2 linked regions of the Chitinimonas arctica genome follow. The protein of the gene in region 2 interacts with the protein of the main gene of each other region in a pairwise test. Links are inferred from orthologs where the notes say so. Each region holds a gene or a part of one and is shown on either strand. Other genes may lie near its edges.

Region 1 (5,866 bases), 3.7 Mb from region 2 along the record:
CCCTTGTAGAACAGCTCGGTATGGCGGCCATTGCCTATCCGAATCCGGTAAGGCGGGGTACCTGCCACGCTACGGCTTTGTCCGGCGGGCAATAATTCGTTGACCAGCCTGCGGCCGTTGGCATCGACGATCTGCACCCAGCTATCGCGCTGGGCCACTACGCGGATATCGGCGGAAGCAGGCGTGGGAGGCACGGCGGCCGGCGCCACGACAACCGGTGCGGTCGCGGTACTCGGCGCCACCGGCGCGGGCACCGCAACCGGGCTCGCCACGGCGGGCGGCGGATTGCCCGGCAGATTGGGCGGCGGCGTCTGTACCGGCACGGCAGCGGTTACCGCGGCCGGAACGGGCTGGTCGCCGGGCGGGAGCGCCGCGGCCTGGGGCGCCACCTGCGCCGGTGCATCGCCGGCCGCCCCGCCAGCGGGCAGGACGACGGCGCTATTGGCGGGCGCCAAGGTCAGTTCGGGCTCGAAGCGGCGGCTTTTCTCGTACAGCCAGTATCCCCCGGCACCGACCAGGACCAGCGCCATGGCGCCCAGGATGGCGATGACGAAGGGCGAACGGCCGGCGCTGCCGCTGGGACGCAACACCGGCAGCGGCTCGTCGCGCAGGCGCGGCAGGGCCGACTGTGCCGCCTCGCGCGGCAGATGCGCGTCGAGATAGGCGATCAGGGGTTGCGGGTCCAGCTCCAGCAAGCGGGCGTAATTGCGGACAAAGCCTCGAACGAAGGTATTGCCGGGCAATTCGCCATACCGGTCGGACTCAAGCGCTTCGATCTGGCGCTTGGACAGCTTCAACTTGGCCGACACATCCAGCAAGGACAGGCCCAACTGCTGCCGCTGCGCGGCAAGTACGGCGCCAGCGGTGGGTAGCACGCTGCTTGAAAGGGGTTCCTGCAGATTCTGTGCTTGATCTTGGCTCATCTCGGACATCATGCCGGTGCGGCTCTCTCGGAAGGGTGGAACTAGTCGAATTGGCCAGCGGCGAGCCGGCGAGCCTCGTCACTATCGGGGAAACGGGTCTTGAGCTCCTTGGCAAAGCCCGAGTCCGCCTCGCCGCTGCCCAGTTTGCGGTCAACGCGCACGTTCAACCACAAGGCCTCGGCGATCGGCGTTCCCAAGCGTGCATGGCGGGCCAGCAATTGCCGGGTCGCTTCAAATTCGCCCCGGCGGTAAGCCAGCTGGGCCAGTCCCAACAGGGTCTGGGTATCGTCGGGCTGGATGCGGTCGGACTTGCGCAGGTAGTCCTCGGCTGCTTTCAGGTCGCCCGCCTTGGTGGCGCACAGACCTGCTTGCTGCATGGATTTTTCCGGCGTCGTATAGAGCGGATTCTTCATGGCAGTGGTGAAATAGCGTAGCGACTCGGTGAATTTGTCGCGCTTGTTGCAGAGGAACCAACCGTAATTGTGGTTCACATCGGCATCATTGGGCGCCAGGCTGAGCGCGCGCTGAAAACTCTTGTCCGCCGTGTCGTATTCGCGCAGGTCCATGTACACCAAGCCCTGGATGCTATAGGCCATGGCGTAGTCGGAGCGGGCGTTCAGGGCGTTCTTCAATTCTTCCAAAGCCACGCCGTACTGGCCGCGGGCGTAGTAGGCAGCCGCCAGCTCGGTACGCAGCTTGGCCAGCTCATGGCGGCGGTCCACCTCTTCCGCCCGGACGGCAGACAGCGACAACACAAACAGCAAAGCGGCGATGACGCTCTGTCTCATGCCTTACTCCCTCACAAGGTTTATCGTGGTCTTGCCTTCGGCGGCTAGCCGAAGCGTGCGCTTGGTCTTGTCCTTGACCTGGCCGGCCAACTGGCCGCAGGCCGCATCGATATCGTCACCGCGCGTCTTGCGCACCGTGACGATGTAGCCGGCCTGGATCAGATGATCGCGGAAGCGGCGAATGGCATCGGGCTTGGACCGACCGTATCCGGAATTCGGAAAGGGATTGAACGGGATCAGGTTGAATTTACACGGTACATCTTTAACCAACGCTACCAGCTGCCTGGCGTGCTCCATGGTGTCGTTGACACCATCAAGCATAACGTATTCGAAGGTAATGAAATCACGCGGCGCTTTTTCAAGATAACGCAAGCAGGCCGCCATGAGTTCTTTTAGGGGGTATTTCTTATTGATCGGCACGATCTCGTCGCGCAGGGCATCGTTCGGCGCGTGCAGCGAAACGGCCAGCGCAACCGGGCAGGCTTCGCGCAAGCGGTCCATCTGCGGCACCAGGCCGGAAGTGGACAGCGTCACCCGGCGGCGGCTCAAGCCATAGGCATTGTCGTCCAGCATCAGCCGCATGGCGGCGACGACATTGTCGAAATTGGCTAGGGGCTCGCCCATGCCCATCATGACCACATTGGAAACGATGCGGTCGCCCTTGGGATCACGGCCCAGGGCTTTATTGGCCCACCAGAGCTGGCCAATGATCTCGGCGGTACTGAGATTACGGTTGAAACCCTGCCGCCCGGTGGAGCAGAAGGTGCATTCGAGCGCACAGCCGACCTGGCTGGACACGCACAGCGTTCCCCTGTCGTCTTCGGGAATGAACACCGCCTCCACACCGTTACCGGTGCCCACGTCCAGCAACCACTTGCGGGTGCCGTCCTCGGAAGCCTGTTCCAGCAGCAAGCTGGGGGGAGTGATAACCGCCTCCGCCGCCAGCTTTTCTCGCGTCACCTTGGCGATGTCCGTCATCGCGTTGAAATCCGATTCGCCGAAATGGTGAATCCAGCGCAACAACTGCTTGGCGCGAAACGGCTTCTCACCACGCTCGGCTAGGAAGGTGGCGAAACGGGCAGCGTCGAAATCAAGCAGATTGATGGACATGGCAAGGCTATCCGATATTAACGGCTATAGACTTCGGTGCCGAAGAAGTAAGCGATTTCGATGGCGGCGTTTTCGACGCTATCGGAACCGTGTACGGCGTTGGCATCGATGGAATCGGCGAAATCGGCACGAATGGTACCCTTTTCAGCCTTCTTGGGATCGGTCGCGCCCATCAGATCGCGGTGGGCGATCACGGCGTTTTCGCCTTCCAGCGCCTGGATGATCACCGGGCCGGAAACCATGAAATCAACCAGATCCTTGAAGAAAGGACGTTCCTTGTGCACGGCGTAGAAGCCTTCGGCATCTTCGCGCGACAGTTGCTTCATCTTGGCGGCGACGATCTTCAGGCCGGCATTTTCGAAACGGGAGTAGATCTGGCCAATCACGTTCTTGGCAACGGCATCGGGCTTGATAATGGACAGGGTGCGTTCTACAGCCATGGTTCACTCCAAAATTCGTAAAGTAGACATAGTGGGAAGGAAAAAAGTTTTAAGCTGCAAGCCAGTTCGCAAAGCGTTCACACAGCTTGTCGGCATAAAAATGACCGAATATTCTAACAGCTTTGCCGCCTTACCGCGCAAAAGCCATACCAGCAATCAACCAAAACATCTTGAACAGGGAGCGCCGCGACGCGGCGAACAAGCCACTTGAGTGCTATACGCCCCAGCCCGAACCGCCCCACCGCCCCCGCCACCGCAGAGGAAGCGGACGAACAGAGCGAAATCCGCCAGCGCCTGATGCAGAGGCTGGCCATTGCCATCTGCCTGATCGTCGGCGTCGCGATCAGCATCACCCTGCTCAATAAACTGGAAGGCGAGCCCAGGTCGGAACAGGAAGGACCCAGCATCAATCCGCTGCAGGCCGAAACCGTGCCGCCGCCCCAGGCAACAACAACGCCGATTCCAGCGGCGGTACCGCCGATCACCCCACCGTTGGTTGCCGAAGCAGCGCCGCCGGCTACCAGCGGAACCGAAAGCGGCCCCACCCCACCCGCCACGCCCGTCGAATCGACACCGACACCGACACCGACACCGACACCGACACCAACGCCAACGCCAACCCTGCCTGCACCCGTCGCCGCGGCCAAGCCGCCCGCCGAGACCGGCACCGGCAAGACCACACCCGCAGCCACCTCGACCACCCCTCCCCGGCGCCCGCCCCTGCCGTCGCGCACACCGCCGCACCCAAACCGATCATCGTCCCGCCGCCGACCAGGCCGGTCACCACGGCACGAGGCGCCCAATCGGCCACCAGCCCGCCCGTCACCGTGCCAGCCCCGGTTGCGCCGCCGTCCGGCACGCCCGCGCCAAGCCCGATAATCGCGGCGCCGATACCAGCCAAACCCAGCCCACCCACGCCGGAGCAGACCATCGCCGCCCTCGCGGCCGGCGTCCTGCCTAACGGCAGCAAGGGGTATACGGTACAGGCAGGGGTATTCCAGAGCGGCGACAATGCCAGGAAGCTGATCGAGAAATTAGGTAGCGCCGGCATCCCTGCCCGTCTGGAAACCCGCGTGCAGATCGGTCCATTCAAGAATCGCGACGAGGCCGACCTGATGATGCGCCGCCTGCGTGAACTGGGCGTGACGCCGATATTGCAGGCACCCCTATAGTGCCTGGCGGCACCGCCCGAAATCGGTCCAATCCTCGCAGCGCCAGTCCGGCCACGGCGCCAAGCCGTCCGCCTGGCACTCGGCCGCCACCGCGATACCGGCCAGCGCCACCAGGCGCTCGTTCTGCCACAACAAGGGCCAACGCGAGCGAAACCAAGGCGGAATGCCCGCCTCTTGCAGCAGTAATTTGACGGGGCGATTCGGACCACCGGAGCGCGGCCGCAACATCTCACCGCCGGCGCGCGGCCTGGCCTGCAAGCCACTTAGAAAGCGTTCATCCAGCCCACCTTGGCGGCTGGTCCAATCGATACGGCCGCGCCAGCCCGGCAAGCCCCCCGCATCGGCCGGCGCCACCGCGCACGGCCGCACGTCCACGGCACGCTGGCTTACCCAAATCTCGCCGCGATAGCGATGCACTTCCCGATCGGCCAGCCGCAAGCAGGGATTGGTGTCCTCCCGTGCATGCAGCAGCTGATCGAGCAGCAAGCGCAACTGCTTTTCATCGGGCCGCAAATCATGGCGAGCCAGGAACCAGCGCAGCAGATTGCGGCGGCGCGCCTCCTCCAGCGGCGTCAGCGCGGCCAGCGCCAGACGCTCGACAGGACCACCGGCATCCTGCTCGGCCAGGGCATCGAGCAAGCCAGCCGCCTCGCCAAAATGGCGTGCCGCGCGCGCCAGCGCCGACGGCGCCGACGGAAAACGCGCCACCAGGCCAGGAATCAAGGCATGGCGCAGATAGTTGCGGTCATGGTCGGTACAGTCATTGCTTTCGTCTTCGATCCAGCGCATCCCGTGCGCAACGGCATAGGCCAGCAGCTCGGCGCGCGACTCTCCCAGCAGCGGGCGCCACACCAGCTTGTCGGCTCCCAAGGGGCGCAAGGCCGGCATGCCGGCGGCGCCATGCACCCCGGCGCCGCGCGCAAGACGGTAGAGCACTGTCTCGACCTGATCGTCGCGATGGTGGCCCAGGGCCACGCGCTCGGCATCCAATCCGGCGTAGGCGGCATAGCGCGCCGCCCGCGCCCGCGCCTCCAGGCTGTCGCCGGCCGTGGCAGCGAGGTCGGCGCGCGCATGGGTAAAGGGAAGGGACAAGCCCGCACAGCCGGCCGTGCAATGTGCCAGCCAGGCATCGGCATTGGCGCTTAGGCCGTGATGGAGGTGGAAGGCTTGCAGCGCGAACGGCTGCTGCGCACGCAAGCGATGGAACAGCTGCAGCAGTACCGTGGAATCGAGGCCGCCGGAATAGCCGACGGCAACGCTTCCGCCTGCCGCTACGTAAGGCATCGCGACCGCACAGAAGCGCCGGTACAGCGCTTCCGGATCAGCCGGCGCTGACTTCCTTGAACTTGCCATAGCTCATCAGCCGCTCGAAGCGGGTTTCCAGCAGCCTGTCGACCGGCTTGTCCTGCAGGTTCTTCAATGCGTCCAGCAAG
Region 2 (5,952 bases):
CGCGCAGTTTGACCTTGTACTTGCCGGCGAACTCGACCGAGCGGATTTGCAATACCTTGGAACCCAGGCTGGCCATTTCGAGCATTTCCTCGAAAGTGACCGTCTTCAGCCGGCGGGCTTCCGGCACCACGCGCGGGTCGGTGGTGTAGACGCCGTCCACGTCGGTATATATCTGGCATTCATCCGCCTTGAGCGCAGCGGCAAGCGCCACGCCCGTGGTATCTGAGCCGCCACGGCCCAGCGTGGTGATATTGCCCAGCTCATCCACACCCTGGAAGCCGGCCACCACCACCACCCGGCCCGCCGCCAGGTCGGCGCGCATGGGCGCTTCATCTATATGCTGGATACGCGCCTTGGTATGGGAGGCATCGGTCAATATCCGCACCTGCCCGCCGGTGTAGCTGCGGGCGTCGAGGCCGATCGCTTTCAAGGCCATGGATAGGAGGCCAATGGTGACCTGCTCGCCGGTGGAGATGATGACATCCAGCTCACGCGGATCCGGTTCGGCCTGGATTTCCCTGGCCAAGGCAATCAGCCGGTTGGTTTCACCGCTCATGGCGGAGACCACGACAACCACCTCGTGACCCTGAGCCCTATATTTGGCGATGCGACGAGCCACATTCTTGATTCGCTCGGGCGAACCCATCGATGTGCCGCCGTACTTCTGGACGATTAGCGCCATTCCTTCCCTCGGGTCTTACTTAATGAAAGGAATCGAATCTAAAGAAAGCCTCGCCCGAAGACAAGGCGCGCTTGCCTCCGTTTATTAGAATTTTTCGCAAGGGCCCCGCCCTCATTGGGCTATAAGCCATATACAGCGTTGGTTGACGGCGAAAATCGCGGGGGATATGAGGATGCGACGCCACCTTGGCGAGCAAGCGCTTGCGGGAAATTTAGCCGCTCGGCGCGGTCGCCGATATCCACGCGACATCAATCTATCGGGAGGCTATGGTATAAAGCCGCTTCCTCCACACCGCGCCTTGCCAAGCGACGCCTTCTGATGAATCGCGGTTTCTACACTATTCTGACCGCGCAGTTTCTCTCTGCGCTGGCGGACAATGCTCTCTTTATCGCCGCCCTGGCACTGCTCAAGATCCAGGAGGCACCGGCTTGGCACCAGTCCATGTTGCTATGGTGCTTTACCGTTTCTTATGTCGTGCTGGCCCCTTTTGCCGGCTCCTTCGCCGACTCCATGCACAAGGGCAAGGCCATGATGCTGTGCAACGGCATCAAGTTGCTCGGCTGCGTCGGCATGCTGGTGGGCCTGCCTCCCCTGCTGGCCTACGCCGTGGTCGGTTTCGGCGCCGCTGCCTACTCGCCGGCCAAGTACGGCATCGTGACCGAATACCTGCCGCATGAGCAGTTGGTCGCCGCCAATGGCTGGCTGGAGGGCGCGACGGTCAGCGCCATTATCTTCGGCACCGTGCTGGGCGGCCTGATCGCCGGGCCGCGCATGGGGGAATGGCTGGCCATCACGCCGCTACATATGCTGAGCGCGCCGGTCTTTGCCCTGGTCGTACTGTGCTTTATCTATCTCGCGGCCGCCTGGGTGAATCTCTATATCCCCAAGCTGAACGTGGAACTCAAGCCCATCCATTACAGCCCGCGCTTCCTGATACGCGAATTCTGGGATTGCGTGATCAAGTTGTGGCGCGATCCGCAAGGCCAGCTGTCCTTGGCGGTCACCACCCTGTTCTGGGGCGCCGGCGCCACCATGCGCCTGGTCGTGATCAATTGGGCGGTGATCTGGCTGGGCTTCAATCTGGAGGAAGCCACCCGCCTGGTCGCGGTGGTCGCTTTCGGCACGGCCGCCGGCGCCATCCTGGCCGGCCGCCTGATTCCGCTACGGCAAGCCTTCCGGGTGCTGCCTGCCGGCGTCGCCATGGGCGTCATGGTCATCAGCATGCTGTTTATCAATAATGTCGTACTGGCCGGCACACAGATGTTCCTGGTCGGCGCCCTGGCCGGCTTCTTCGTGGTGCCGCTCAATGCCATGCTGCAACACCGTGGCCATCTATTGATGGGCGCGGGCCATTCGATCGCGGTGCAGAATTTCAACGAAAATCTCGGCATCCTGGTCATGGTCGGCGGCCATGCCTTGCTGGTGAAATATTTCAGCAGCCCGCTCAGCGACAATATGCACGGCCACGCGCTCGCCTATTTCCAAAGCCTGGGCGGCGTACCCCCGATGTACAGCATCATTATCGGTTTTGGCCTGCTGCTGATCATTCCCATGCTCTACATCATGCATCTACACCGTCGCGGCCAAGCGGCAGGGCTGATGCACGATTAAAGCGCAGGAGCGCCGGGCCGCCGAGTAGGCGGCCCGGGAAATCAAGCCAGGGCCCAATCGATAGGCGCCCTGCCCCGCGCGACCAGGTAGCGGTTGGCTTCGGAAAAATGCCCATTGCCGAGAAAACCGCGGTAGGCGGAGAGCGGCGATGGGTGAGGCGAACGCAATACACAGTGCCGGTCAGCATCGATCAAGCCAGTCTTGGCTTCCGCGTAAGCTCCCCACAGCAAAAACACGATGCCGTCATGGCGCTGCGCCAATCGCGCAATCAGCGTATCGGTAAATTGCTCCCAGCCGCGCTTGCGGTGGGCGCCCGCTTTTTCCGCCTCCACCGTCAGCACGCTGTTCAGCAGCAACACACCCTGCCGTGTCCATCCCGCCAGATTGCCGTGTTGCGGCGGCGAACATCCCAGGTCCCGACTGATTTCCTTGAAGATATTGACCAGGGAAGGCGGCGGACGCACGCCCAGGGGGACCGAAAAACTCAGTCCATGCGCCTGGCCGGCTCCATGGTAGGGATCCTGACCCAGGATCACCACGCCGACATCAGCCGGGTCAACCGCCGCCAGGGCAGCATAACGCAAGGGTTCTGGCGGGTAGATTTGCTTGCCGGCGGCCGTTTCCGCCTGAAGGAATTGCTGCAGTGCCGTCCAATAGGGCTGGCGGACTTGATCCGCCAGCAGATCCGCCCAGGCGGAGGGTAAATCAATCATCATGTGGGTGTTTGCGCTCGAAGATTTCACGGCGATGGCGCCGAAAGATGGTTTTTTCCAGCCAGTCCTGCAACTCGGCATCCAGATGCTGAAAGCTGCAGTTCACACGCCAGCCGCCCGCTTCCGCCAGGCAGCTGTCGATATGGGCCGACAAATAAAGGGGCTGTGGAATACGCGGTGACAGGTGCAAGACCAAGGTGCCGACATCGCCGACCGGCAAGGCCGTTGCCGCCAGCCAACTCGCACCGCCGCCATGCAGGACCAGTGGCCGCGTCGGCGGCAGCGGTTCGCCCCGGGCCAGCAATTGGCCCAATAGCTGCAAGGTCAGGTCCACCCGCGCTTCCAGCGCCTGCCAGCGCAACGCTTCCGGACCGTCTTCATCGTCAAGATGAGGCGGCGCCGCCTCCAGTAAGGCCAAGACCCGCAGCAGCAATACGCCGTCGGTACCTGGCGGCGGCGCGGCATGCAGCCAGGCGAGGGGCAGATCGAGATCGATGGATAGCGCAGCGGCCATGCAAGCCTCCAGTCTGATACAGATAAGTATACCCCTTAGGGGCACTCAGTAAGGAATACGGGCCCAAGCAGTCGCCGGCGTAGCGGACACAGCAATGGTTCCAGTAGATTTGTTTACAGTTTCCCTAGCTTGGCAAAGCACTAGGCGCCTATCTAGACTTTATATTCCATTAATCCTCCCCTCGCGGATTTGCAGGCCGGTCCGCTCACTATCCATGGTAAAAAAACATCTGTTGCCCAGCCTCTTCCTGCTGCTTTCCAGCGGTCCGCTGCTGGCGAACGAAGCCCCGGCGGCGAAACCCGTCAAGATGGGCAAACCGGTCAGTGCCGCTCACGAACACAAGGCCGCCGATGTGCATGCGGAAGATCCCAACCACTGGAGCTACACCGGGCCGAAGACCGGACCGCAGAACTGGTCCAGGCTGAATGCCGCCAATACCCCCTGCAGTGAAGGCAAAGAGCAATCGCCCGTCAATGTGTCCGGCGCCGTGGGCCAACAACTGGCACCGCTGAAGTTTTCCTACGGCATGAGCAAGCTGGCCATCGTCAATAATGGCCACACCATCCAGGTCAATATCGATCCGGGCAGTTGGCTGGAGGCCCTGGGCGAGCGCTATGAATTGAAGCAGTTCCATTTCCATACGCCCAGTGAAGAGCTGATCAGCGGCAAGCAATTCCCGCTGGTCGCCCATATGGTGCATAAGAGCGAAGCGGGACAGTTGGCGGTCGTCGCCGTGCTGTTCAAGGAAGGCAAGGAACACCCCTTGCTGCAGACCCATTGGGAGCGGTTGCCGGAAGAACACGGCGAAAGCCGCAGCTACGAAGAGCGCTCGTTCAGCCCCGCCGGCCTGCTGCCAGGCAACTTGAAGTACTACACCCTGACCGGGTCGCTCACCACCCCGCCCTGCTCGGAGGGTGTGCGCTGGTTGATCCTGAAGACGCCCGTCGAGCTTTCCAGCGCCCAGCTGGCACGGTTCCGTCGCGAGTTCCCCTTCAATGCCCGCCCGGTCCAACCCATCAACGGCCGGGAAATCCTGGAAAGCATGTAGGCGCGCATTTCGGCCGGTGCGGAGGCGGAGTAGAATCGCGGCCAACCGAGTCCCCAGCAACGCGGCCCTCCGGCCGCGTTGTCGTTTCTGCCGAAAGTTGCCAATGACTACTCAGTTGTTCACGCCTGCCGAGCTCGAAACCTTTCAGCGGCAGGGTTTTATCGTCGTCCGCGCCATGGCCGACGCAGAATTGCGGCAAGCTCTGCTCGCCACCGGCAAGGACCAGCTGGCCCGTGCCATCGAACCGATCGAATATGAAGCCGACACCCACTATCCCGGCGCGCCCAGCTCGCGCGAGGCGGCCGGTGGCCAGACGGCAAGGCGGCTGAAGCAGGTCTATGCCCGTGACGAGGTGTTTAGGCGCTGGGCTTTGGACGCAAGCCTGGCGGGCCGGGTAAGGCAATTGCTGGGCAGCGAACATATCGCGCTGAGCCAGGCCCACCACAATAGCCTGATGACCAAGCAGCCGGCATTCTCCAGCGTGACCCACTGGCATCGCGATATCCGCTATTGGAGCTTTGAAGACAGCAACCTGATCTCGGTGTGGTTGGCACTGGGCATGGAAGTGCGCGAGAACGGCTGCCTGGGCTTTCTACCGGGAAGCCATACCATGGACATCTCCGCCGAGCGCTTCGAGAACCGCGCCTTTCTGCGGCCGGACCTGGCGGAGAACCAGGCCTTGATCGAACAGGCCGTCTTCCCCGAATTGGCGCCGGGCGACGTGGTGTTCTTCCATGCCCGTACCTTCCACGCCGCCGGCTGGAATCGGACCGAGACCAGCAAGTATTCGCTGGTCTTCGGCTATCACCGCCAAGACAATCACCCGCTACCCGGCAGCCGCAGCGCCAGCCTGCCGTCGGTCGCGCTGGCCTGACCCCCCTGCCGGCGAGGGGCACCCCACACAAAGCGTGTAGGGCGTCCCGGGTCGATTGTCACTGCCTGGTCTTAGGATTCAACATAGTGAATCCACTTCTGAGCAGCCAGGGGCCGGCCGCTTATACAAAACTCCCTCGCGATATCCTTCGATCTTTGCCCATCACGGCATAACTGGAACGAGGGCCAATAATCGCCCGCTATGTCTACTTTGGTCGTGTCCGCAGTTCCATTGTCGAAGATATACGTCTCCTTATCGGAAGCAAACAGGCAAATATGCGTCAGTCCTGGCTTACCAAGGAACATCATGTTCTTTCCGTCGGTGGTAAAAAGCGTCAGACATTCAAGCCGCCCAGCGTTGATATCAGCCAGCCGTTCGAATACATATGGCAAAGTTGGTGTGTTTTTCCAATCCGAAAATGCTTCACCGACCAAACGATGCGAGCACTTCTCGATCATACTTTCCATTGAGCACCACTCCTGCTAAAGTCTTCAGGGTCCGTAAATTCAA

Evidence for each region.
Region 1: the proteins of ung (region 2) and ndk interact in binary tests that used the Escherichia coli proteins (3 or more experiments, as listed by UniProt). The link is inferred for Chitinimonas arctica from one-to-one orthologs.

What each region holds. Positions count from the first base shown.
Region 1 is NZ_CP041730.1:4,079,483-4,085,348, reverse strand. Bases 1,551-4,384 are described here. They hold ndk (nucleoside-diphosphate kinase), read right to left. Parts: upstream 3,262-4,384; coding sequence 2,839-3,261; downstream 1,551-2,838. Other genes in these bases: FNU76_RS18575 (SPOR domain-containing protein), read left to right, coding at 4,089-4,384; FNU76_RS24170 (hypothetical protein), read left to right, coding at 3,469-4,140; rlmN (dual-specificity RNA methyltransferase RlmN), read right to left, coding at 1,715-2,821; pilW (type IV pilus biogenesis/stability protein PilW), read right to left, coding at 1,551-1,711. Also shown: FNU76_RS18600 (helix-turn-helix domain-containing protein), read right to left, coding at 1-923; more of pilW, read right to left, coding at 965-1,550; more of FNU76_RS18575, read left to right, coding at 4,385-4,433; tRNA lysidine(34) synthetase TilS, read right to left, coding at 4,428-5,786; FNU76_RS18565 (acetyl-CoA carboxylase carboxyltransferase subunit alpha), read right to left, coding at 5,755-5,866. UniProt on the Escherichia coli protein: Major role in the synthesis of nucleoside triphosphates other than ATP. The ATP gamma phosphate is transferred to the NDP beta phosphate via a ping-pong mechanism, using a phosphorylated active-site intermediate.
Region 2 is NZ_CP041730.1:426,840-432,791, forward strand. What follows is about bases 1,173-4,092. They hold ung (uracil-DNA glycosylase), read right to left. Parts: upstream 3,010-4,092; coding sequence 2,335-3,009; downstream 1,173-2,334. Other genes in these bases: lplT (lysophospholipid transporter LplT), read left to right, coding at 1,173-2,293; FNU76_RS01965 (PilZ domain-containing protein), read right to left, coding at 2,999-3,520; FNU76_RS01970 (carbonic anhydrase), read left to right, coding at 3,735-4,092. Outside these bases: FNU76_RS01950 (aspartate kinase), read right to left, coding at 1-682; more of lplT, read left to right, coding at 1,001-1,172; more of FNU76_RS01970, read left to right, coding at 4,093-4,568; FNU76_RS01975 (phytanoyl-CoA dioxygenase family protein), read left to right, coding at 4,672-5,442; FNU76_RS01980 (hypothetical protein), read right to left, coding at 5,514-5,909; FNU76_RS01985 (cytidine deaminase-like fold-containing protein), read right to left, coding at 5,897-5,952. UniProt on the Escherichia coli protein: Excises uracil residues from the DNA which can arise as a result of misincorporation of dUMP residues by DNA polymerase or due to deamination of cytosine.